4 regions of the Duganella sp. GW822-FHT06D06 genome follow, and region 4 is predicted to be linked to each of the others. Evidence: predicted binding sites of a transcription regulator. Region 4 holds the regulator's gene; each other region holds the start of a gene.

Region 1 (5,977 bases), on a different contig from region 4:
CAGCAGCCAGCGGCACAGGCGCTGCTCGATGCTGCCGTGGCGCGCGCCGGCCACCGTCTGCGCCAGTTGCGAGAACAGCGCGCTGGTGTGGCGCATCAGCTGCTGGGCCAGTGCGCCGCCGTCGAAGAAGGCCGAGCGCAACACCGCGGCGCGGATGCGGTAGCCGTAGCCGGCGCTTTGCACCACGGCCGAGCAGTTGGCGCGCTCCGTTTCGTACATCGACACGCCGACCACGCCGTCGCGGCCGACCACGCCGATCTCGGACGCGCCGCCGTCTTCCGTCACGAATTGCAGTGAGACGATGGCGTTGGTGGGGAAGTAGGCATATTCCATTTTGTCGCCGAAGTCGAACAGGTGTTTGCCTGCGTCCAGCGGCACCAGTTCCAGGTGTTCGAACAGATTGATCAGCTCTTCGCGCGACAAGGCACGCAGCAAATCGTTTTGCTGGGCGCCGGTCAGGCTGACGACCGGTGCGGATGCTTCTGCCTGCGTGGAGCGCGCTACTTTCTGCGATACGGAAGGATGAGTAGCATGGTACATGGCGAGCCTCTTGGGGGGTTGTTTATCGTTGCGACCTGATGAACAACACTATATCCGCGCCATGTGCAGTCGATTATAGGAGCACGTACGGGCCATATGTAGGCTGGGAACATAGGGGGATGTGGTCCCTGTCCTACGGCGGTCAGTATCCGCCTAGGCCCGCCCGCCCCTTCAGAGCTTGAATTTGAAGCGCGATGCTTCTTCCAGCAGGCGCTCGTCGCGGTTGCGCAAGCGACCGGGATTGCGGCGATGTTCCGGCTCGGCAACCACGCGCTGGATCACCGTGTGCGCCACGCCGCGCTGGCTGAGATAGGCGGCCGCGCTGTCCGGACCTTTGCGGTCGGCAACTTCAATGCCGGCTTCGACGACTTCGGCGCCGACGTAGTCGGGACGGAAAGTATGGGTGGTCGACATCGCAGCCTCCGGGGCGGTAGTGAACTGTTGGACACCAGACTGCGATTGTATAGCAGTCTGGTCCAATGGAGCTTACTTTGCCGGTACGGCGGCCAGCGTTTCGTGGCTGGTGGTGGTGCGTTGTGGCGCTTTGTGCACCATGGTGTAGGCGTAGTCGACGCCCATGCCATAGGCGCCCGAGTGCTCGCGCACGATGGCCATCACGGCGTCGTAGGTGTCGCGGTGCGCCCAGTCACGCTGCCATTCCAGCAACACCTGCTGCCAGGTCACCGGCACCACGCCGGCCTGGATCATGCGCTGCATCGCGTAGTCGTGGGCTTCCTTCGAGGTGCCGCCGGACGCGTCGGCCACCATGTAGATTTCATAGTCGCCCTCGGCCATCGCGCACAGCGCGAAGCTGTTGTTGCACACCTCGGTCCACAGGCCCGAGACGATCACCTTCTTCTTGCCGTTGGCCTTGAGCGCGTCGCGCACTTTCTGGTCGTCCCAGGAATTCATCGACGAGCGTTCCAGGATAGGCTTGCCGGGGAACACATCCAGCAGCTCCGGATAGGTGTGGCCGGAGAACGCTTCGGTTTCGACGGTGGTGATGGTGGTCGGGATGTTGAACACCTTGGCGGCCTTGGCCAGCGCCACGGTGTTGTTCTTCAGCGCCTGGCGGTCCATCGATTGCACGCCGAAGGCCATTTGCGGTTGCTGGTCGATGAAGATCAGCTGGCAGTTGGTCGGCGTCAATACTTCAAGTTTGGGATTGGTCATGGTGGCTTCCATTGGGATGGGTTGAATACGGCGCCCGCTGCATTCAGCGCGGCTGCGACCATCTTAGGCCCGGCCCCGTGGGCGCGCCACTGGCTAAATGGAGAGGCCGGGCTACCCTTTTCCGGGCCGCGCAATCCGCACCACCCGCGCACCATCCGCACGCTAGACCGCGCGCCGGCGCTGCGCCAGCCAGACCAGCACGGCGGCGGCGCCCAGCGCCAGCGTGCCGGGTTCCGGCACCAGGAAGATGGTGCTGCCGACACCAGTACCGCTGGTGTACGTGACTTCCCGCGCAAAGACCGGGAACGGTACCGTGCCGAAGAAATCGTAATGAAAGTACGACAGGTCTATCGGCACGGGAAACAGCTCGCTCAGCTCGGGCTGGGCCAGTAGTTCCAGGATCGCGAGACGGGCCTCGTCCGGGGCCAGTTCAGCGGTCGGACCGGTGACGAAACCCTTCAACGACCCCGGGTCGGCGGGATTCGGCTGGCCCGGCAGCAACAACTTGCCGGGGATGGCCAGCGTTTCGCCGCCCTTGTACTTGATCAGCACTTCCTTGCCCTGCTGGATAGGCGGGCCGTCCAGGTTGCCGCCGACGTTGATGATGCGCCCGGTGGGGTCCTGCACACGGAAGCCTTTCACCGGTGGCGGCGGCACCGGTGGCGAGACGGCGAAATGGATGTACAGGTCCTTGGTGGCATGTTTGTCGACCCACCAGACCGTGCCCGGGGGCAGGTCCACGACCGCGCCGGTTGAGACCGGCACGCCGTCGACAACAAAAGCATGGGCGTCCGCCTGCGCCGTCCTGGCTGGCAGGACAAGGACGATGAGCAGGGACAACAGAATGGCGGGTAGTTTGGTCAACATGGGGGCTCCTCACGATTCATCGGAAACAACGTGAGGGAGCTGTCGCAAATAACAGGCCATGAACCTAAAGCCTTGATTTGCTGGGTCTAGGCCGTCGGCCGCCGCCGGCGGTGTAAGAAAAACCGGCGCTAGCGTTGCGGCATTTTGTCGTTCAGGAAAGCGACGGTGGCGTCGACGGTAGGCTGCAGCCACGGGTCGAACAGCCAGAACGCGTGCGGCGTGTTCGGCAGGACGACGGTCTGGCTGGCCACGCCGGCCTGCGTCATGCGGGCCGCCATCGCTACGCGGCCGACGGAAAAGCGCGGCTGCGCGCTGGCGATGAACAGGATCGGCGGCATGCCGGGACGCACGTAGCGGATCGGCGACGCTTCGGCCCACCGCGCGCCCTGCTCCGCGTAGCGTCCGCCGAACCAGGCGCCGGCCGCCGACGGCTGCTTGGCCGGGTCGTCCTCGTACTTCAGCGCCGCTTCGGCGGTAAAGTCCGACAAGCCGTCGATGTTGACGATGGCTTGCACCGCGCTCGACACGCCAGCATCGGCGGCGCCCGGATCGAACCGGTCGAGATGGCCGGTGACGCCGGCCAGGCTGGCGATCTGGCCGCCGGCCGAGCCGCCCGCGAGTGCGATGCGCCGTGGATCGAGGTGGTACTGGCCGGCGTGGCCGCGCACCCAGCGCACGGCGGCGCGCACATCGTGGATGGCGGCCGGATACAGCGCTTCGCCGGACAAGCGGTAGCTGAGCGCCACCGCCGCATAGCCCCGCTGCGCCAGCCGCACCGCCATCGGCGCGAACTCGGAACGGAAGCCGGCGCGCCAGCCGCCGCCATGCACCAGCAGCACCACCGGCATGCCGCCGTCGGCGCGCGCGGCCAGCGGCAGGTACAGGTCGAGCTTCAGGCAGCGCGTGCCAAGCTGCGCATACGTCAGGTCGGCGACGCGGCCCACGTCCACCGGCAGCGCCGCGCCGGCGATGCGGATCGTGGGATAGCTGGGCAGCAGCTTGGCGTAGGTATGTTGCGCGTCGTAGGTGTTGCCTGGATCGGCGGGCGGCTCCACGCATGGCGCCGCGGACGCCGCCATGTGCACACACAGCATGGCGGCAGCGGACAGGAAACGGGCGATGGGATCAGGCGTCATAGCCGCCGAGTATGCCACAAGCGCGCAGCGCGCCGGCCGCGTCAATCCCGTTGCGGCGTGCCAGGCGTATCCGGCTTGCCGGCGGCCAAGGGTTCGCGCGGGCGGCGCCGGCGTTCGGGGAACAGAAAGCCCACCGTTTCGCCCACCGCCGAACAGGCGGCGACCAGCTTGAGCGCCGGCATCGGCTCGGCGAACCCCACGGCCGAGGCCTCCGCCAGCGTCTTTTCCGTGGTCGGCAATTCGGTCGTGAACACGCCGTCTATGGTCAGGAGGCGCACCGACCGGATCTGGAGTTCACGCGCGATGGTTTCCTGGCTGGCACTTTCGGCGATCACGCTGCCGCCGACGCTCAAGGCCATGCGCACCACGCCCAGCTGCCGCGAAAACACGACTTCTGCGGTCTGCATAACACTTCCTTCCAAAAAAAGACTGCCTCCGTTCAGAGGCAGTAAGGGTAGACCACATCGGTGACTTCAGGAAGCGATCTTGCCAGATAGAAATTACCGGCGTGTGACATTGGCTTGCATTTGAGGATGTTCTTTGACGATATCAGCCGACTGGCGGCGGATGCGGGCGATTTTTTCCTCGAGCTTGGCCAATTCGTCTGCCGGAATGCCGGCCTGGCGGCCGCGCTCCAGGTCGGCCTGCAAACGCGGCAGCTCGGTCGTCGCGGCCGCGACATAGGCGCCCAGCAAGCGGGTGTGCTGGGCGGCTTCGTATTGTCGATAGGCTTGCGGGTCCGCCAGCTGGGCCGGCGTGGGCGCGCTGCGCGGTTCGGCGTCGCGCTCGATGGGCGGACTGCGCGGATCGCCGTTCTCGCGCGCCGCCGCCATGCTCAGCCAGGCCGAAGCGCTGCTGTCGACCGGCGTCAGCGGCACGAATTTCAACCCGCGCGCGGCGGCGGGTTCCGGCGTCGGCGGCGGCCATTGCGCGCCGCGCGCGGCGTCAGCGCCGGCCGGCGCCGCGCCCTGCGCCGCATCAACGCGCAACGGCAGCCTGGCGTCGCCGCGCCAGGCCAACCAGCAGCCGGCCAGCAGCAGGCAAGCGGCACCGGCGATCAGGGCAGGTTTCATTGCGCGTCGTCCAAGGTTGGCAGCGGCTGATCGAGCTGGCTGCGGTTGATGTCGATCTGCGCGGCGCGCAGCACTTGCTTGCGCAGCGAGGCCAGTTGCTGCCGCGCCGACACGCGCGCCAATGCGTTGCTGGCGGCATAGCGCACCGCCTCCGAGTCGGGCGCCTGGTAGCCCATCACGCGCTGCTCGACCAGGATGATTTCCCAAGCCGCCTCGTCACGCGCGGCAGCGGGCGTGCGGATGGGCCGCGAGATCTGGCCTTCCGGCTGGGCCAGCGCCAGTTGCGCCAGCCAGTCCGGCTTGCCTTCATGGCGTATCCAGCCGGACGCGCCGCCGTCGCTGGCGGTCGAATAGCGCCGCGCCGTGGCGGCGAAATCGGCACCGCCAGCGAGCGCCTTGTGGACTGTCTGCGCGGTCTGCTCGTCGGCCACGCGGATGTGGCGCGCCTTGACGCGCTCGATGCGCGTGAACTCGCCGCGGTGCCGCGCATAATATGCCGCGACCTGCGCCGGCGTCACCTCGGCGGCCAGCCGCTGCAACAAGGGACTGGTGTGCTCGATATCGTCGCCGATGCCGTGCTGCTGGCGCAGCGCCTGCACCTCGCCGCGTTCGGCCAGGGCATGGCGCAGGTCGGCGACGGCCGCCTCGCCGAACTGGCGCCGGCTCCAATCGAGCACAAAGCGTCCGGCCAGATCCTGCTTGACCTGCTGTTGCGGGAAGTCCGCCTGGCGGTTGTACAGCGCCACCCTGCCCTGCACGTTCTGGCGGCGGTAGATGTCGTACAGCGTGACCGTGCCGGCGCCGGACGGCAGCGTGTAGCGCAGCAGTACGATGCCACGCGCCCGCTCCAGTTGCTCGGCATTGAGCGTGAACTCCAGCTTGAGCTGTTCCGGCTTGCCGAACACCGCGTCCAGCGCCGCCGCCGAGGGCTTGGCTGCTTCGACCACCAGGCCGTCGAGCGAGCCGCCCGGCAGCCGCTGCAAGGCTAGCTGCATCTCCTTGCCGTACAGGCTGCGCAAGGTGGCGACCAACTGGTCGTCCAACGCCACCTCGCGCGCGAAGCCGACCCGCTGGCCGGCATACAGCTGCGCCTCGTCGAAGCGCGCGCGGGCGGCGCCGGCCAGCAGGCGGTTGAGCACCACCTCCTCCAACACCGCGCTGCGCGCCGTCCGAGCATCCTTGACGCGC
Region 2 (5,977 bases), on a different contig from region 4:
GGGTGTCGTGCAGGCCGTTCGCCAGGATGTCGTCGATTTTGCCGAATTGCAGTTCGGCGCGCAGGCGGCCGGCGAAGCGTTCGGTATCGGCGGAAACGTCATTGCGTACCTCGAGCAGATTCTGGACCACCTCGTCCATACAGGCCAGCAAGGAACGCGGCATATCGCCGCGCAGCATCAGCAACTCGGCGATGCGGGCCGGGGTGATGACGTCGCGATACACTTTGCGGTAGATCTCGAAGCCGGACACCGAGCGCAGCAGCGCGCCCCAGTAATAAAAATCGCGCTGGGTCATGGTCTCGGCGGTGTTTTCCGCGCCGCCGCCGTGGAACTTCACGTCGAGGATGCGGGCGGTGTTGTCGGCCCGCTCCAGGAAGGTGCCTAATCGGATGAAATGCACCGCTTCGTCGCGCAACATGGTGCCAACCGTGACGCCGCGCGACAAATGCGAGCGGAACTTGACCCACTCGAAGAACTTGCTGGGATCGGTTTCCAGCAGATCGCTGTCCAGGCGTTTCTGCATGTCCAGCCAGGTCTGGTTCTGGATTTCCCATACTTCCGTGGTCAGCGTGCCGCGCACGGCACGGGCGTTCTCGCGCGCCTCGGTCAGGCAGGCCACGATGGAGGAGGGGTTGTCCGGGTCGCGCACCATGAAATCGATGACGGCGCGCGCCTCCAGCGAGTCGTACTTGCGGTCGAACGCGGATTGCAGCTCGGAGATGCCGAGCATGGCGCGCCAGCCGTGGGCGTTTTCCTCGTCGGATTGCGGCAACATCGACGTCTGCACGTTGACGTCCAGCATGCGGGCGGTGTTTTCGGCGCGCTCGGTGTAGCGCGCCATCCAGAACAGGTGATCGGCGGTACGGCTTAACATGGGCTCTCCTTAGCGTTCCAAAATCCAGGTGTCCTTGGTGCCGCCGCCTTGCGACGAGTTCACCACCAGCGAGCCTTCCTGCAAGGCCACGCGGGTCAGGCCGCCCGGCACCATCGAAATGGTCTTGCCGGACAGGACGAAAGGACGCAGATCGATGTGGCGGGGCGCGATGCCGCTTTCCACGTAGGTCGGGCAGGCCGACAGGGCCAGCGTCGGCTGGGCGATATAGCCGTCCGGCCTGGCGATCAGGCGCCGGCGGAAGTCCTCGATCTGCTGTCTGGTCGAGGCCGGGCCGACCAGCATGCCGTAGCCGCCGGCGCCATGCACTTCCTTGACCACCAGCTCGGGCAGGTTGGCCAGCGTGTAGGCCAAGTCTTCCTTTTTCCGGCACTGGTAGGTCGGCACATTGTTCAGCACCGGCTGCTCGGACAGGTAGAACTTGATCATGTCGGGAACGAAGGGATAGATCGACTTGTCGTCCGCCACCCCGGTGCCGATGGCGTTGGCCAGCGAGACGCGGCCGGCGCGATACACCGACAGCAGCCCCGGCACCCCCAGCGAGGAATCCGGTCGGAACGCCAGCGGATCGAGGAAATCGTCGTCCAGGCGGCGATAAATCACGTCCACCCGCTTGGGGCCGCGCGTGGTGCGCATGAACACCGTGTTATCGCTGACAAACAAATCCTTGCCCTCGACCAGCTCCACGCCCATCTGCTGCGCCAGGAAAGCGTGCTCGAAGTAGGCCGAGTTGTACATGCCCGGCGTCATCACGACCACGGTGGGATCGTTGATGCCCATCGGCGCCACCGAACGCAGGTTGTCGAGCAGCAAGTCGGGATAGTGGTCGACCGGCGCGATCTTGTTGCGGGCGAACAGTTCGGGGAACAGCCGCATCATCATCTTGCGGTCTTCCAGCATGTAGGAGACGCCGGACGGCACCCGCAGGTTATCCTCCAGCACGTAGAACTCGCCCTGGCCGGCGCGCACGATGTCGACCCCGGCGATATGCGCATAGATGTCCGACACCACCTTGATGCCCTGCATCTCCGGCCGGTACTGGGCGTTCTTGTAGATCTGCTCGGCGGGGATGATGCCGGCCTTGATGATGTTCTGGTCATGATAAATATCATGGATGAACATGTTCAGCGCCTGGACCCGCTGCACCAGCCCGGTTTGCAGCTGCTTCCATTCGACCGCCGGAATAATGCGCGGTATCGTATCGAAGGGGATCAGCCGCTCGGTGCCGGCATCGTCGCCGTAGACGGCGAAGGTGATGCCGACCCGGCGGAAGGTCAAATCGGCCTCGGCCCGCTTGCGCTCGATGGTCTCGGCCGACTGGCGTTGCAGCCAGCCGCAAAACTCGCGGTAGTGTTCACGTACCTCGGCGCTGGCATGGTGGGCCAGCCCGTCGGCGGTCATTTCGTTGAAGAATTTAGCCATATCGAACATTCCCTGATGAGTACATTTCTCTTCTATCAAGAAACGTGCCAGAGAAAATGCCCAATCTTGGTGCGGCCACTCCTTCAGCAGGACCGGCCGCAAAGGTGTCGGCGTTTGAAACGGAACCTTTCAGCTGCGCCGGATGTCCAACAAGTCGCATCTCTTGTAAATTGTTCCGTTAGAAATATAAGAAATGTCGTATCAGCGTGAGGAGATGTTTATGCACTTCCTAAGTGACTCTTGCCGGCTTGCAGGAACACCCGCCAGCGTCAAGGCAGCTGCTGTAAAGGGCGGCATGGCCTTTCCCCTTTCCTTGCGCCAGTTCATTTCTGCGCCTTGCCCTTATGTCAAATGTATTACCGTCCATTTGAAAACTCTTACTGCGCCGGACATTCGCATTAGCAAAATGTTGCTTCTTATGCGACAGGTCTATGACACGGCGTTTATCGGGGTCCGCGAAGCCAGTCGGGAACCGCTGTCGGCAATTGAAAATTTCTCCTTGTTAAATACCGTGGACGTTGGAAACTGTGACGGAACCGTCACCGAAGAGCAGGCTGAGTTATATGACCATCGCAATAATGTCGTCTTCGGTGACATCGTAGTTTATTTCGTGCAAGCGACAAATCCAGTGTTTAACGGATGTGCAACTCATCCGCGGAACAGGGAAGGCGCGGTTGTGGCGACCATCGCGTCAAAATGGACCTTGGCACATGAAATAGGTCATGTTCTTGGACTGTCTCATGTTGGAGATGTGACCCGGTTAATGATCGGCGGGGACGGCATAGGAACGGACGCCATAGTCGGGGTGCCTGTCTTGGCTGAAGATGAGATCAGGACGATGCAAAGCAGCAGTCTGGTACGTTTTTGTTAGGAGCACTCCAATGTCGATTTCGATAGAAGAATTGGCGCAGCGCCTGGATGTTGATGAACCACAGTATGAAATACTGGCTCAACTTGGGCCGTCCGTCATCCCTCATCTGATAACGCTTGCTCGTACAGCGTCCATCGCTGTTGCAGCGAAGGCGACTTCGCTTGCCGGCTTTGTCGGAACGCCTGCTGCGCTCGAAGTGCTTGACCAGGCTGCTGCACATACAGATCCTCGTGTTCGCATCGCCGCCGCCGGTTCGCTAAAACATTTCCAGCAAAGCTTGTCGCCGCAAGTAATAAAGCTCTTGAACGATGTCGATCCCAGTGTTCGGGTGCGAACATTAAGATCTATGTCCACGAATTTTTCGCCTGAAGTCGGAATGAAAGTGAAGGAGTTGTTAACGAAGGACCCGGACGAGGGCGTGCGCAAGGAAGCCGGAAATATTTCGTATCGACGTCAGTAATACATGTCGCTTCTTTCTGAGGAGATCGTTCAAATGTCAACCTTCATAGCGCCGGTAATCGTTAACGACGGCGAGGGAAATACCGGTACGGTGATTGGAGCGGACCCTGTTTTCATGGGTGGGCTCAATCCAGCCGGAGTGATTTTGGCAGAAGGTCTATTTCTGTTTGGGCAGGGATGACCTAAGGATGGCCGTCAGCGTATTAGCCTGATTGCCGAACCGGGCATAGTTCAAATTAACGGAGATGACGGTACCGCGATCCGGCTTGATACCAGCGGATCGATCTCGATCGACGACGGCGAGGGGCATATTAGTGTCGCTCTTGGCAAAGATGGTTCCGTCGCCCTCAATAACGGAATTATTGCGATCACTAATACCGAAGGAGCGACCAAGTTTATCGCCGATGCGACTGGCATGCTGAAGCTCAATTCCGATGAAGTTGCAATCTCATTGGACCCAGCACATGGAAACTTAAGCATCAAGAACTCCACGCCCGGTTTTGAGAGTTCGGTGCTATTGGAGTCTGCCGGACGCATTACACTTTCCAGCGATTTTGGCACCACCGTTCTGAGCACGGCCAGCGGTTCGGAATTCTCCAATTCGGTTAGCTTCATGGACAACATTGGGGTTGGGGGACGTGCAGTCTTCGAAAAAGACATCAAGGTTGGTGGTGACGTCAAGGTTGATGGTGACGTCATTCTGACCGGAGCCGATTGTGCCGAGCATTTCGATGTGGTTGGCGCACATGAAGTTGAGCCGGGAACTGTATTGGTGATCGACGATACGGGTGTCCTGGCACAAAGCCGACACGCCTATGACACAAGGGTTGCGGGTATCGTATCGGGAGCCGGCAATCTCCGGCCGGCGATTATCCTGGATCAGCGTGATTCCGATGCAAGCCGCATGCCGCTAGCTCTTTTCGGAAAGGTATATTGCAAAGCTGATGCGAATAGCTCGCCCATCAAGGTCGGCGATCTGTTAACGACCTCCGAGACCCCGGGTCACGCCATGCGCGTTGACGATCCGGGCGACGCGGTCGGCGCGATACTTGGAAAAGCTCTTCAGCCTCTCGCGAGCGGGCAGGGCCTGATCCTCGTGCTAGTCGCCATGCAGTAGTATCTATTTGGCCATGTCGATCTGCCAGAAGCCGCTGCTGGTCTCGGTCTTGTGGGCGATCATCGCGGCCGGCAGCGTGACCTTCAAGGCCGCCATGCGTGCCGGATCCACCATCACCGTCGGCGTCATCTGGCGTAAGATGGGCATGACGTCCGGCTTGGTGTGGCGTTGCAGGATCCTGGCCGCCTGGTTGCCGGCCAGCCGTCCGACCTGGGTGAAATCGGCGCCGACATACAGCGCCGCGCCAGGCACACGCACCATCGCCAGCGTCACCACCGGCACCTTGTTCTCGATGCCGAAGTCGCCCAGGTCGATCGCCGCCTCGTAGCGGTGTAGGCCGTAGTAAGTGTCCAGCGGCACAGCAAAGATATCGACGCCGCGGCCGCCGTTGTACAGTTCCTTCAGCGTCGGCGCGATCGGGTCGGTCTTGTTCACCAGCCGCGTGCTGACGTCCAGGCCCAGCGGCTTGCCGTCGCGGGTCGCCGCCGCCACGTTGGCGACACCGTTTTCATCGTCGGTATGCACCATGCCGATCCGGCGTGCGTTGGGGAACACCTCACGGACCAGCTTCAGCGAGTCCGACATGTCGGTGTACAGGGTGGAGCCGGTTGCGCCTTCGCCGGCGTCGACCAAGGACACACAGCCGGCATCCTCGGGATTGGCCACCGCCGTGAACACCAGCGGGATATGGGCGTCGACCAGCATGCCGCGCGCATACTTGGTGGCCGGCGTGCCGACGGTCAGTACCAGGTCGGGCTTGACGGCGACGATGCGGCTGGTCTCCTGGCGGATGCGCAGCAACACGCCCAGCCGGTTCCAGAAACCGCCTTTCTCGACATCGAAGTCGATGGCCACGCGATGGATGCTCAAGTTCTTGCCTTCGACCAGGCCGCTGTCCTGCAGCGATTTGATGAAGCCGGTGTAGGCCTGCTGGTAAGGCTCGATGTCGGTGACCTGCAATATCTCGACCTTGAAGACGCGGACGTCGTCCATGGTTTCCGGCGGCAGGGGCTCGAAGGCGAGGGCGGGAAGGATGCCGGCGCACAGGGCCAGCGCGATCAGGGGAGTGGTGTAGGATTTTTGCATGGTGGGTCTAATTGCTGTCAATGCAACAATTAGACCAGAGATGCCCGTCAGGCACGCTTGCTATCGCATGCCTTGACGAGCCAATCTGCACGTTCTGTGGGCCAGCCGCTACAGGTTGCCACCGCTGCCG
Region 3 (5,977 bases), on a different contig from region 4:
GCACCAGCAGCGCGGCGCCCAGCAACGGCGCGACGATCTTCATCGCGGTGGCCGACACCTGCTGGCGCGCGCGCGTGGTCGAATTGGCTGCCAGCGGACGACGTGGGCGGCGAACCGAGACCGGTGCCGCTGCCGCTACCGGCGCGGCGCTTTCGGGTTTAAGCATGGCGTTCATGGCATTCCCCTATCAGGCTTTGATTTTGAACGAGGCGGCGAACGCTTTCGGGTTCTTGCCGTCCCATACGGAACCATCCATCATCTTCGAGGTACGCAGCGGGCTTTTCGGCACCGGCGTCTTGGTCATCGCCGCGGCGTCCTTGTACAAGTCGATCTGGTTGACCGAGGTGGCCACGGCCAGATAATCCGGGTCTTCCTTCAGCAGGCCCCAGCGGCGGTGCTGCGTCATGAACCACATGCCGTCCGACAGGTAAGGGAAGTTGACCGCGCCGTCGTTGTAGAACTTCATGTAGTTCTGGTCGTCCCAGGTCTTGCCCAGGCCATTCTGGTAGCGGCCCATGATGCGCTGGTCGATCGCGTCCTTGCTGGTGTTGACGTAGGATTTGTCGGCGATGACCTCGGCCATCTTGTTCTTGTTGGCCAGCGAGGCGTCGATCCATTTGCCGGCGTCGAGGATGGCGGCCATCATCGCGCGGCAGGTGTTCGGATACTTCTTGGCGAATTCCAGCGTCGAGCCGAGCACCTTTTCCGGGTGGTCCCTCCAGATGTCCTGGGTGGTGGTGGCGGTGATGCCGACGCCGTCCATGATGGCGCGGTGGCCCCACGGTTCGCCCACGCAGAAGCCGTCCATATTCCCGACCCGCATATTGGCCACCATCTGCGGCGGCGGCACGGTGATGACCTTGGCGTCCTTCATCGGGTTGATGCCGTTGGCGGCCAGCCAGTAGTACAGCCACATCGCGTGGGTGCCGGTCGGGAAGGTCTGGGCGAAGGTGTATTCGCGCCGATCCGTCTGCATCAGCTTGGCCAGCGACGGGCCGTCGACGGCGCCCTTGTCGGCCAGCTTCTTCGACAGCGTGATGGCCTGGCCGTTGTTGTTGAGACCCATGAGCACCGCCATGTCCTTCTTCTGGCCGCCTATGCCCATCTGCACGCCGTAAAGCAGGCCATACAGCACATGGGCCGCGTCGAGATCGCCGTTGGCCAGCTTGTCGCGCACGCCGGCCCAGGAGGCCTCTTTGCTCAACACGAATTTGACGCCGTATTTCTTGTCGAAGCCCAGCACCGAGGCCATCACCACCGACGCGCAGTCGGTCAGCGGAATGAAGCCGATCTTGACTTCTTCCTTCTCCGGCTTGTCCGATCCCGCCGCCCACACCCCACCCGTTGCCAATCCCAACATGCTTCCCCCCGCTACCAGGCCTGCGCCATGAATGATTTGCCGACGCTTGGTGTTCACAGTTTCGGACGGCAGGTCGTTGCCCGCTTTTGGCTCTTCGTATTCCATCGCAAATCCCTCATGTAGTCAGCAAGACAAAACGGCAAAAAAAAAGTCTACCCAACATGAACGGATTCATGAGTGTAGACGTCGTTGTCTGGTGGACCTCACCGCCGTTGGCGAGGTACAGCAAGCGCATCGTTGCGCTTGCCTACAAGCTATGCAATGTCTGTGCCAGCAAGTTTACAGAGGGAGGATGTGGGGATACCGCGGATGACAGCGCCGTACGATGGCGCCGAAAACGCACTGCTATTGCGCAGTGCATCATTTTGGACGGGATTTAGCCGAGCAAGTCTTCCACATCCAGGATGCGCTGGGCGACTTCGGACAGCTTGAGGTTCTTGCTCATGGCCATGCTGCGCAGCTTTTGGAAGGCTTGCTCTTCAGTGAAATGTTGGCGTTCCATCAACAAGCCCTTGGCGCGTTCGATGATCTTGCGTTCCGCCAGTTTGCTCTTGGTGTCGGACAGTTCGTCCAGCAGCTTCTGCTCGCGCTTGAAGCGCGCCAGCGCCACCTGCAGCACCGGCTTGATGCGCTCGCTCTGCAGGCCGGCCACGATGTAGGCCGACACGCCGGCCGCCATGGCAGCCTCCATGCTCTCGGTGTCGTCGCTCTCGGTGAACATGACGATGGGACGGCGCTCGTCGCGGGTGGCGATGACGATGTGTTCCAGCACGTCGCGGGCGTCGGATTCGGCGTCGACGATGATCATGTCCGGTTGCAGTTGGGCTATGCGCTCGGGCAAATACATGTCCGGCGGCAACGAAGCGATGATGTCGTAGCCCGCTTCGAGCAGGCCGATGCGCAGCGCGCGGGCCCGCTCGGCCTGTGCGCGCAGCGATTCATCATCCTCGTCGCCGGCGTGGATGACGGTGTTGACGACCACAATGCGTAAATGCTTCATGGTCATGCGAGGAATTGGAGTTGGTTCATGAGACTTATGCAAGCAAGAATCAATCCATTCTACGGCACAAAGCCGATACCCTGCCAGCGATAGCGGTCCGCCGCCGACGGCTTAGCAACGGACCGCGTCGGAAATCAGGCGATTTCTTCCTCGTATTCGCTCAGGCGTTTGGCCACGCGTGGCGCCAGTTCATGGGCGGCGGTGACGGTCATTTCCAGATCGTGCAGCTTGCCGTCCTTCAGGCCGTAGACCCAGCCGTGCACCGTGACGTTCTGGCCGCGGTCCCAGGCGTCCTGCACGATGGTGGTCTGGCAGACGTTGGCCACCTGCTCCACCACGTTCAGCTCGCACAGGCGCTCCGAACGCTTCTTGCTCGGCAGGATGTCGCCGAGGTAGCGCTCATGCTTCTGGTGCACGTCCTGCACATGGCGCAGCCAGTTGTCGGCCAGGCCGATGCGGGTGCCTGTCATCGCCGCGTGCACGCCCTTGCAGCCGTAGTGGCCGACGATGATCACGTGCTTCACCTTCAACACATCTATCGCGAACTGCAACACCGACAGGCAGTTCAAGTCCGAGTGCACCACCACGTTGGCGATATTGCGATGGACGAAGACGTCGCCAGGCGCCAGGCCCAGCAGCTCGTTCGCCGGCACCCGGCTGTCCGAGCAGCCTATCCACAGGTATTCCGGCGAAGCTTGCTGCGCCAGGCGGTTGAAGAAGTCGGGATCGCGCTCGACTTCCGTTTCGGCCCAGCGGCGGTTGTTGTCCAGCAGTTCGCGCAACGGGGAATTGCTGTTGTCCAGATCACTCATGATGCTCCTCTCGTACATAAGAAGACCGCCGGTCCACCCAAAGAAGGTGGCGCGGCGGTCCGATATTACCAAGTCTGCATGACGTCGCAGTTACTCGAAACCTTTATTCAAAAAAGTCCTTCACCTTGTCGCGCCAGGTTTTGCTTTGCGGGCTGTGCTTGGCGCCGCCTTCGGTGGTCAGCTTCTCGAAATCGCGCAACATGTCCTTCTGTTTCTCGGTCAGCTTGACCGGGGTCTCGACCGCCACGTGGCAGAACAAGTCGCCCGCGAAGCCGGAGCGCACGCCCTTGATGCCCTTGCCCTTGAGGCGGAAGGTCTTGCCCGACTGGGTGCCTTCAGGGATCGTGAACGACACTTTACCAGACAATGTCGGTACCTCGATGTCGCCGCCCAAGGCCGCCTTGGCGAACGAGATCGGCATTTCGCAATGCAGGTCGTCGCCTTCGCGCTGGAACACGCTGTGCGGCTTGATGTGGATTTCCACATACAGGTCGCCCGACGGCCCGCCGTTGGTGCCCGGTTCGCCGTTGCCGGACGAGCGGATACGCATGCCGTTGTCGATGCCGACCGGGATCTTCACTTCCAGCGTCTTGTTGCGCTTGATGCGGCCCTGGCCGGCGCAGGCTGCGCACGGCTCGGGAATGATCTTGCCGGTGCCGTGGCATTTCGGGCAGGTCTGCTGAATGCTGAAGAAGCCCTGCTGCATGCGTACCTGGCCGTGGCCGGCGCAGGTCGTGCACGTGACCGGCGAGGTGCCGGGCTTGGCGCCCGAACCGTGGCAGGTGTCGCACTTGTCCCAGGACGGTACGCGGATGGTGGTGTCGAAGCCGTGCGCGGCCTGCTCCAGCGTGATCTCCAGGTTATAGCGCAAATCGGCGCCGCGATATACCTGCGGACCCTGGCTGCGGCCGCGGCCACCGCCGAAGATGTCGCCGAAGATGTCGCCGAAGGCATCGCCGAAACCGCCGGCACCGCCGCCGAAGCCACCGCCGCCACCCATGTTCGGATCGACGCCGGCGTGACCGTAACGGTCGTACGCTTCGCGCTTCTCCGGATTGGTCAGCATCTCGTAGGCTTCTTTAACTTCCTTGAATTTTTCTTCCGACTCTTTGCTGTCCGGATTGCGGTCCGGATGGTATTTCATCGCCAGTTTGCGATACGACTTCTTGATCTCGTCTTCCGACGCGTTTTTGGCGACACCAAGTGTCTCGTAGAAATCTCGCTTTGCCATATTGTCGGCACCTTGCTGTATTGAATACTGATGTACTGTTTATGCTAAAAAGCCGAGCCGGCGCCGTTTCCACGGCCGCACGACTCGGCGCTCGTCCTCCCCGCTGGCGCGGGGATGGCGATATTACTTGCTGTCTTTGACTTCTTTGAAGTCGGCGTCGACCACGTCGTCCTGCGGCTTGGCCTGCTCGGCGCCAGCGCCAGCCTGCGCGCCCTCGGCACCGCCGCCGGCGGCAGCTTGCTGCGCCTGCATGTCGGCGTACATCTTCTCGCCCAGCTTCTGCGAAGCGGTCGACAGCGATGCCACTTTGGCGTCGATCTCGGCCTTGTCGCCGGCCTTGATCGAACCTTCCAGGTCGGTGATCGCGGCTTCGATCTTTTCCTTCTCGCCCGCTTCCAGCTTGTCGCCGTATTCGGTCAGCGATTTGCGGGTCGAGTGCACCAGCGCGTCGGCCTGGTTGCGCGATTCGGCCAGTTCTTTCACTTTCTTGTCTTCTTCGGCGTTGACTTCGGCATCCTTCACCATCTTCTGGATCTCAGCTTCGGTCAGGCCGGAGTTGGCCTTGATCGTGATCTTGTTTTCCTTGCCGGTGGCCTTGTCCTTGGCGCCGACGTGCAGAATGCCGTTGGCGTCGATGTCGAAGGTCACTTCGATCTGTGGCGTGCCGCGCGATGCCGGCGGGATGCCTTCCAGGTTGAATTCGCCCAGGCCCTTGTTGCCGGCCGCGATTTCACGCTCGCCCTGGTAGACCTTGATGGTCACGGCAGGCTGGTTGTCGTCGGCGGTCGAGAACACTTGCGAGAACTTGGTAGGAATCGTGGTGTTCTTGTGGATCATCTTGGTCATCACGCCGCCCAGGGTTTCGATACCCAGCGACAGAGGCGTCACGTCCAGCAGCAGCAAGTCCTTGCGCTCGCCCGACAGCACCGAGCCCTGGATCGCGGCGCCAACGGCGACGGCTTCATCCGGGTTGACGTCCTTGCGCGGGTCTTTGCCGAAGAACTCTTTAACTTTTTCCTGCACCTTAGGCATGCGGGTCATGCCGCCGACCAGGATGATGTCGTCGATGTCCGAAACCTTGACGCCGGCATCCTTGATGGCGATGCGGCATGGTTCCATGGTCGCGTTGATCAGTTCCTCGACCAGCGATTCCAGCTTGGCGCGGGTCATCTTCAAGGTCAGGTGGACCGGCGCGCCGTTCGCCATGGCGATGTACGGCTCGTTGATTTCGGTCTGCTGCGACGACGACAGTTCGATCTTCGCGCGCTCGGCCGAAGCCTTGATGCGTTGCAGGGCGATCGGATCTTTCTTCAGGTCCAGGCCGTTGATCTTCTTGAACTCTTCGATGATGTAATCGATGATGCGCTGGTCGAAGTCTTCGCCGCCCAGGAAGGTGTCGCCGTTGGTCGACAGCACTTCGAACTGTTTTTCGCCATCGACGTCGGCGATCTCGATGATCGACACGTCGAAGGTACCGCCGCCCAAGTCATACACGGCGATCTTGCGGTCGCCCTTTTCGGTCTTGTCCAGGCCGAAAGCCAGTGCGGCCGCGGTTGGCTCGTTGATGATGCGCT
Region 4 (5,977 bases):
ACGCGTGCACTTGCTCGGCGATGCGCCGCAGCGGGATGCTGGCGTCGTCCTGCAGCAGGTTCAGTATCTGGATGTCGAGTCGGTCCAGTTCCACGGCCATCGGCGCTTAGTCCAGGTGGCGCAGCGGGTGGGCGTAGTCCGGCCACACCGGCTGGAAGAAGCGTTGCACCATCGCCTCGCCGACCTCGTCCAGCGAGGCCGGCTTCCATTGCGGCGCGTTGTCCTTGTCGATGACCAGCGCGCGCACGCCTTCGATCACTTCGCCGTCCTCGAAGTTGTGGCGCACCAGCGTGCGCTCCATGCGCAGGCAATCGGCCACGTCCAATGCGGCGCCGCGCTGGACCAGCTCGTGCGTCACGCACATCATCAGCGGCGAGCGGGAGGCCATCACTTGCAGCGTCTTTTGCGCGAAGGCGCTGTCGTCGGTTGTCAGCGAGGCGACGATGGCGGGCACCGAAGCGGCGCCGAAGTGGCGATCGATGGCGGCGCGCTCGACGGCCAGCTTGCTGTCGCCGGCAGCATCCTTGAACGGCGCCGCGAAAGCCGCGATGGCCTCGGCCAAAACCGCGCCCGGAGTCGACTCAAGCAGCGCCGACAGCGCCGCCATTTCGCTGCCCGGCACAAAGTGATCGGCCAGCCCCGCGTGCAGCGCGTCGGCCGCACCGATGGTGACGCCGGTGACGCCCAAATAGCAGCCCAGCTTGCCCGGCGCGCGCGCCAGGAAATAGCTGCCGCCCACATCCGGGAACAGGCCGATGTTCACTTCCGGCATGGCCATCCTGGTCCGCTCGGTGACGATGCGCACGCGGCAGTCCGGACCGCCCTGCGCCACGCCCATGCCGCCGCCCATGACCACGCCGTCCATCAGCGCGACGTAGGGCTTGGGATAAAAATGGATCAGGTGGTTGAGCGCGTATTCCTCGGTGAAAAAATCTTCCACCAGCGCGCTGCCGCCCTGCGGCGTGGCGCGGCCGGCGTCGTAGAAGAAGCGGATGTCGCCGCCGGCGCAGAAGGCCTTTTCGCTGCTGCTGCGGATGACCACGGCGGCCACGCCGCTGTCGTCGCGCCACGCCATCAGCGCCTGCGTTATATCGCGCACCATCGCCAGCGACAAAGAATTCAAGGCCTTGGGCCGGTCCAGTGTGATGAAGCCGGTTCCGTTGCTGACGCTGGTGTGGACGTATTCGCTCATGAGGTGCTTGGGGTGGTGGAAAAAACCCTATTCTACTGCGAGTTGCGGGGCGCCAGATGCTCCAGCGGATTGGCCAGGTTGAGGTCGCCGCCGAGGCGCGGCTGGAAGTTGGCCTTGGCCGGCATCAGCTCCGCCCTGCCCTCGTGCCGCGCATAGATAATGGCGAACGACAGCTCGCTGGCGTTAGCCCGCTGCTGCGCGAAACCGGTGGCCTTTTCCATCGCCGACGGATCTTGCGCGGCGGCCAGCGTGTAGCGCATCAGCTGGTCCAGCTTGGCCGAGCGCAGGTCCAGGATGGACGCGCTCATCACCAGCGGCGCGGCCGCGAACACGTGGTAGTGCAAGGCCTTGGCCGCGCGCTCCATCTCCGCCGGCAGCGCACCGTCCGCCGCAACTTGACCCATCGCATGTTCGAACACCTTGCGGCCCCAGGCCAGGTAGCGCTCGTCGTGCGTGACGCCGCCCACCGCCGTCACCGCCAGGCCTTCCCAGTAGTAGTGGTTGTTGCGCGTGCCCCTGCGCGCGTCGGCATGCGCCATGGTGGCGTCGGCCAGCGTCTTGAACCAGGCTTCGATGGCTTGCTGCTGCGCCGGGCTGGCGGCCGGCTTGACGCGGGCGTAGCTCAACGCCATGCCGCCCAGGGTCCACTTGCGCACATACCAGGCCTGTTCGCTGGACAGCTTGCCCAGCAAGGCCTGTTGCCCGGCCCAGCTCTCCAGCCAGCCCAGCGCGCAGGCGGCGTCGCCCCGGCTGGCGTTTTTCGCCACCCCGGCCAGGAAGTCGTCGATCGGCTTGGTGTGGGCGATATTGCGCGCACGCAGCACCGGATCGATGACGGAATGGTGCGCATCCGAGTAATAGCTGTTGGCGTCGATGTCGATCACGGCCGGCGGCGGCGCGGTGCATGCCAGCGCGGCCGGCATCGCCAGAGTCAGCATCCATGCCGTAAATAGTTTAGCTCGTTTCATGCCACGCCCGTTGCAATGAGGAAAACGTTTACTCTAAACCATTTGGGCGCAAAAAAGGGCGCCTCTGCGCCCTTAGTTTGATGGTGCCGGGGCCGTTGTTATAGGGCGGCGGCAGCGGGTTCGTAGCTATCCGGGAGATGCTTGATCGCATCGTGGCCGTGCTCTTGGACCTTGGCTTTGTACTTCATGACCTGCCGATCCAGCTTGTCGATCAAGGTATCGATGGCGGCGTACAGGTCCTGGGACAGGCTTTCCACGTAGACGGTTTTGCCCGACATGCGCAGGTTGATTTCAGCCTTCTGGCGTTTCTCTTTCTCTTTGAGGTTATCTACAGTCAGGATGACAGCAATATCAATCACTTGATCAAAGTGGCGGGTGACGCGTTCCAGCTTGTTCTGCACGTATTCACGGATGGCCGAGGTCACTTCGAGATGATGTCCACTGATGGTGAGATTCATACACACTCCTAAAGATAATGTCGCTTCTTACGGTTAGTGCGGAGCCCATTAGCGCCGGGCGCGCAGGAACCAAGTAACTACAAAGATTTACGGAGACTGACTGGCGGGATCTTCAACGCTTCGCGATATTTGGCAACAGTGCGTCGCGCAATCACCATGCCTTGTTCTCCCAGCATGTCCGCAATCTTACTGTCGGATAAAGGATTTTTCGGGTCTTCTGCTCCTGTCAATTGCACAATGAGTGCGCGTATCGCCGTCGAACTTGCTTCTCCCCCCGCTTCAGTGGCGACATGGCTGCCAAAGAAATATTTCAACTCAAACATACCGTGCGGGGTCAGCATATATTTTTGAGTTGTTACACGAGAAATAGTGCTCTCGTGTAGACCCAGTGTATCAGCAATTTCGCGAAGCACAAGGGGGCGCATGGCAACCGCGCCATGGGAGAAAAAGTTCTTTTGTCGTTCTACTATCGCTTGTGCAACGCGCAAAATCGTGTCGAAACGCTGGCGCATATTCTTGATCAGCCACTTCGCTTCCTGCAGCTGCGCGCCCATCGCGCCCTCGCCTTTTCCCTGCTTGAGCAGGTTGGCGTACATGGCGTTCACCCGCAGGCGCGGCATGACGTCGTTGTTCAGGCTCACTTGCCAGCCGTTGCGCGCTTTTTTGACGATCACGTCCGGCACCACGTAGTCCGACACGTCCGACGCGAACGCCGAGCCCGGATGCGGATTGCACTGGCGGATGACGGTTTGTGCTTCGCGCAAATCTTCGTCGTCGCACAGCAGCGCCTTCTTCAATTTGTTGAAATCGCGCTGGGCAAACCAGGTCAAATGATTTTCAACGATGGCCAGCGCCATGCGCCGCGTGACCATCGGAATGCCCGGCAAGCGCTTGATCTGCAGCGCCAGGCATTCGGACGCGTTGCGCGCGCCCACGCCCATCGGGTCGAAGCTTTGCAGCATCGACAAGGCGGTCTGCAATTCGTCGAGCTCCAGTTCCAGCTCTTCCGGCAGGCGGGCCAGGATTTCTTCCAGCGATTCTTCGAGGTAGCCGTTTTCGTCCAGCGCGTCGATGATCAGCTCGACCAGCGCGCGGTCGCGCATCTCCAGCACCGTCACCCGCATCTGCTCCATCAGGTGCTCGCGCAAGGTGCAGTGGCTGGCCTCCAGTTGCGGCCGCGAGTCCTCGTCGTCGGGCGCCTTGCTGCGGCCGGCGTCGCTCCAGTCGACGTCGGCGTCGCTGCTGGTGCTTTCGGTGTCGGCGGCCGGGCCGTCGTAGTTGTCGGCGTCGGCGGCCGGCGCCTCTTGGGTGTTGGGCGGGCCTTCGGGCGGCGCGTCGCCGACCGGGGCTTGCTGGCTGATGGCGCCGTCCGACAGCAGCCGCAGCGAGCGGTCCAGCGGGTCGTCGAGGCGCTCCAGCAGCGGATTATCGGTCAGCAGCTGTTCCAGTTCCTGGTGCAGCTCCAGCGTCGACAACTGCAGCAGCCGGATCGACTGCTGCAACTGAGGTGTCAGCGCGAGGTGCTGCGACGTGCGCAGTTGCAAAGACTGTTTCATGGGTTTTACATACGGAAGTGTTCGCCCAGATACACGCGACGCACCGATTCGTTGGCGATGATGTCGTCTGGCCGGCCTGAAGCCAATACCGTGCCCTGGTTGATGATATATGCGCGGTCGCAGATGCCCAGCGTTTCGCGCACATTGTGATCGGTAATGAGGACGCCGATGCCGCGTTCCTTGAGGAAGCGCACGATGCGCTGGATCTCAATCACGGCAATCGGGTCGACCCCGGCGAATGGTTCGTCGAGCAGCACGAAGCGCGGATTGGTCGCCAGTGCGCGCGCGATCTCCACGCGGCGGCGCTCGCCGCCCGACAGCGACAGCGCCTGGTTCTCGCGCAGCTTTTCGATTTGCAAATCGGCCAGCAGGGTATTGAGCCGTTCATCAATGGCAGCCTTGGATAAAGGCTTGCCGTCCACTTTTTGAATTTCGAGGACGGCGCGGATATTTTCTTCCACCGTCAGCTTGCGGAACACCGACGCTTCCTGCGGCAGGTAGGACAAGCCGAGCGAGGCGCGGCGGTGGATCGGCAGCGACGAGATATCGGTGCCGCTGATATCGATGCTGCCGGCGTCCGACGGCACCAGGCCGACGATCATGTAGAACGAGGTGGTCTTGCCGGCGCCGTTGGGGCCGAGCAGGCCCACCACTTCGCCGCATTCGACTTGCAGGGACACGTCATGCACGACCTGGCGCTTGCCGTAGGTCTTTTGCAGGCCGCGCACGATCAGGGTGCTACCGCAGGATGGCTCCATGCTTACTTCTCCGTGGCCGGCGGCGTCGATGCGGCCGGTGCCGGCGCGGCCGGACGGATGGTCGGCTGGATCACCATGGTGCCACGGCCGGCGCCCGGCTTGCTGACGCCGGAGACGTTATTCTTGACGTCGAAATGTTCGGTGCGGCTGTCGTAGGAAATGAACTCGCTGTTGACTTCGCTGGTCATGCGCGCGCCTTCCAGCTGGCGCACCCGGGCTTTCGAGAACAGCTTGACCAGGTCGGTCTTGTCGCTGTACTCGATGCGCTCGGCTTCGCCCTCGATCCACTGGTCGCCGGCGCCGTCGCGCTTCTGGCGGAAGGTCGACAGCGTCCCCGGCGTGCTGGTCAGCACGACGAAGTTATAGCCTTCGGGATCGGTGGTCACCACCGCCTTCGGCGACTTCATCAGCAGCGTGCCGCGCGTCAGCACGACATTGCCGATCAGCGTCTTGATCTGCTTGACGTCGTCGATTTGCAGGTCGTCGTAATCGATCTTGGTCGGCTTGTTGGCATCCGCTTTTTCCGCGTGGACCGCGCCGGCCGCCATCAGCAGCATCGCCGCCGAGAGTATCAGTTTCTTCATCGTCATTCCATTCATCATCATTGTTTCCTCAATGGCCGGCGCGCGGCGGCATCGTCAGCTGTCCGCGTCCGCCCAACTGCACTTCGCGGGTGGCGTTATTGGCCTTCATGCCGACGCCGTTGGCGGTGGCGTTGCCCATTTCCAGCGCCACCGGGCTGGCGGTTTCCATCCGTTCTTCGTCCGGATACACGGTCAGGGTCGGCGTGGTCATGCGCATCGCCTGCGCCTGCGGCCCGGCCGGGCGCACCACGTCCACATTACCACTGAGCTTGACGCGCGTATTGCCCTGATCGACAAAAGCGGTGTCGGCGTGGATATTCATCGGCGGCTGCCTGCCGGCCAGGCTGTGCACATACGGCTTGTCGATGACGGAGGTATCGTCGACCGGCCGGTGGGTCAGCTTCTCGCCGGAGATAATGTAGGCCGGCTGGCCGGTCTTGTTCATGCGCACCATGCTGAAG

Evidence for each region. Region 4 encodes sigma-54, which starts transcription at its own class of promoters, with help from an activator protein. Its sites were predicted from a motif close to TGGCANGNAANCTGCTTT; they were not measured.
Region 1: AC1RMD_RS09745 (PEP-CTERM sorting domain-containing protein) is a predicted target of sigma-54. The motif match lies at 2,622-2,639, and genes of this name have one in related genera.
Region 2: AC1RMD_RS06725 (circularly permuted type 2 ATP-grasp protein) is a predicted target of sigma-54. The motif match lies at 2,347-2,364, and genes of this name have one in related genera.
Region 3: AC1RMD_RS15515 (ANTAR domain-containing response regulator) is a predicted target of sigma-54. The motif match lies at 2,429-2,446, and genes of this name have one in related genera.

Annotation. Positions count from the first base shown of each region.
Region 1 covers NZ_JBXALQ010000004.1:219,019-224,995, forward strand. The annotation lists gene AC1RMD_RS09730 (Crp/Fnr family transcriptional regulator) at 1-540, opposite strand, end outside; gene AC1RMD_RS09735 (hypothetical protein) at 712-954, opposite strand; gene AC1RMD_RS09740 (hydrolase) at 1,027-1,713, opposite strand; gene AC1RMD_RS09745 (PEP-CTERM sorting domain-containing protein) at 1,876-2,580, opposite strand; gene AC1RMD_RS09750 (alpha/beta hydrolase fold domain-containing protein) at 2,709-3,716, opposite strand; gene AC1RMD_RS09755 (hypothetical protein) at 3,758-4,123, opposite strand; gene AC1RMD_RS09760 (hypothetical protein) at 4,217-4,789, opposite strand; gene AC1RMD_RS09765 (foldase protein PrsA) at 4,786-5,977, opposite strand, start outside.
Region 2 covers NZ_JBXALQ010000003.1:107,934-113,910, forward strand. The annotation lists gene AC1RMD_RS06720 (alpha-E domain-containing protein) at 1-874, opposite strand, end outside; gene AC1RMD_RS06725 (circularly permuted type 2 ATP-grasp protein) at 884-2,314, opposite strand; gene AC1RMD_RS06730 (hypothetical protein) at 2,535-3,185, shown strand; gene AC1RMD_RS06735 (HEAT repeat domain-containing protein) at 3,196-3,645, shown strand; gene AC1RMD_RS06740 (hypothetical protein) at 4,060-4,761, shown strand; gene AC1RMD_RS06745 (ABC transporter substrate-binding protein) at 4,765-5,847, opposite strand; gene AC1RMD_RS06750 (PRC-barrel domain-containing protein) at 5,956-5,977, opposite strand, start outside.
Region 3 covers NZ_JBXALQ010000007.1:219,681-225,657, reverse strand. The annotation lists gene ntrB (nitrate ABC transporter permease) at 1-175, opposite strand, end outside; gene AC1RMD_RS15520 (CmpA/NrtA family ABC transporter substrate-binding protein) at 188-1,465, opposite strand; gene AC1RMD_RS15515 (ANTAR domain-containing response regulator) at 1,737-2,360, opposite strand; gene can (carbonate dehydratase) at 2,495-3,172, opposite strand; gene dnaJ (molecular chaperone DnaJ) at 3,276-4,403, opposite strand; gene dnaK (molecular chaperone DnaK) at 4,527-5,977, opposite strand, start outside.
Region 4 covers NZ_JBXALQ010000014.1:102,868-108,844, reverse strand. The annotation lists gene AC1RMD_RS22980 (Lrp/AsnC family transcriptional regulator) at 1-94, opposite strand, end outside; gene AC1RMD_RS22975 (enoyl-CoA hydratase/isomerase family protein) at 107-1,192, opposite strand; gene AC1RMD_RS22970 (alginate lyase family protein) at 1,225-2,160, opposite strand; gene hpf (ribosome hibernation-promoting factor, HPF/YfiA family) at 2,259-2,618, opposite strand; gene AC1RMD_RS22960 (RNA polymerase factor sigma-54) at 2,696-4,174, opposite strand; gene lptB (LPS export ABC transporter ATP-binding protein) at 4,180-4,932, opposite strand; gene lptA (lipopolysaccharide transport periplasmic protein LptA) at 4,935-5,516, opposite strand; gene lptC (LPS export ABC transporter periplasmic protein LptC) at 5,545-5,977, opposite strand, start outside.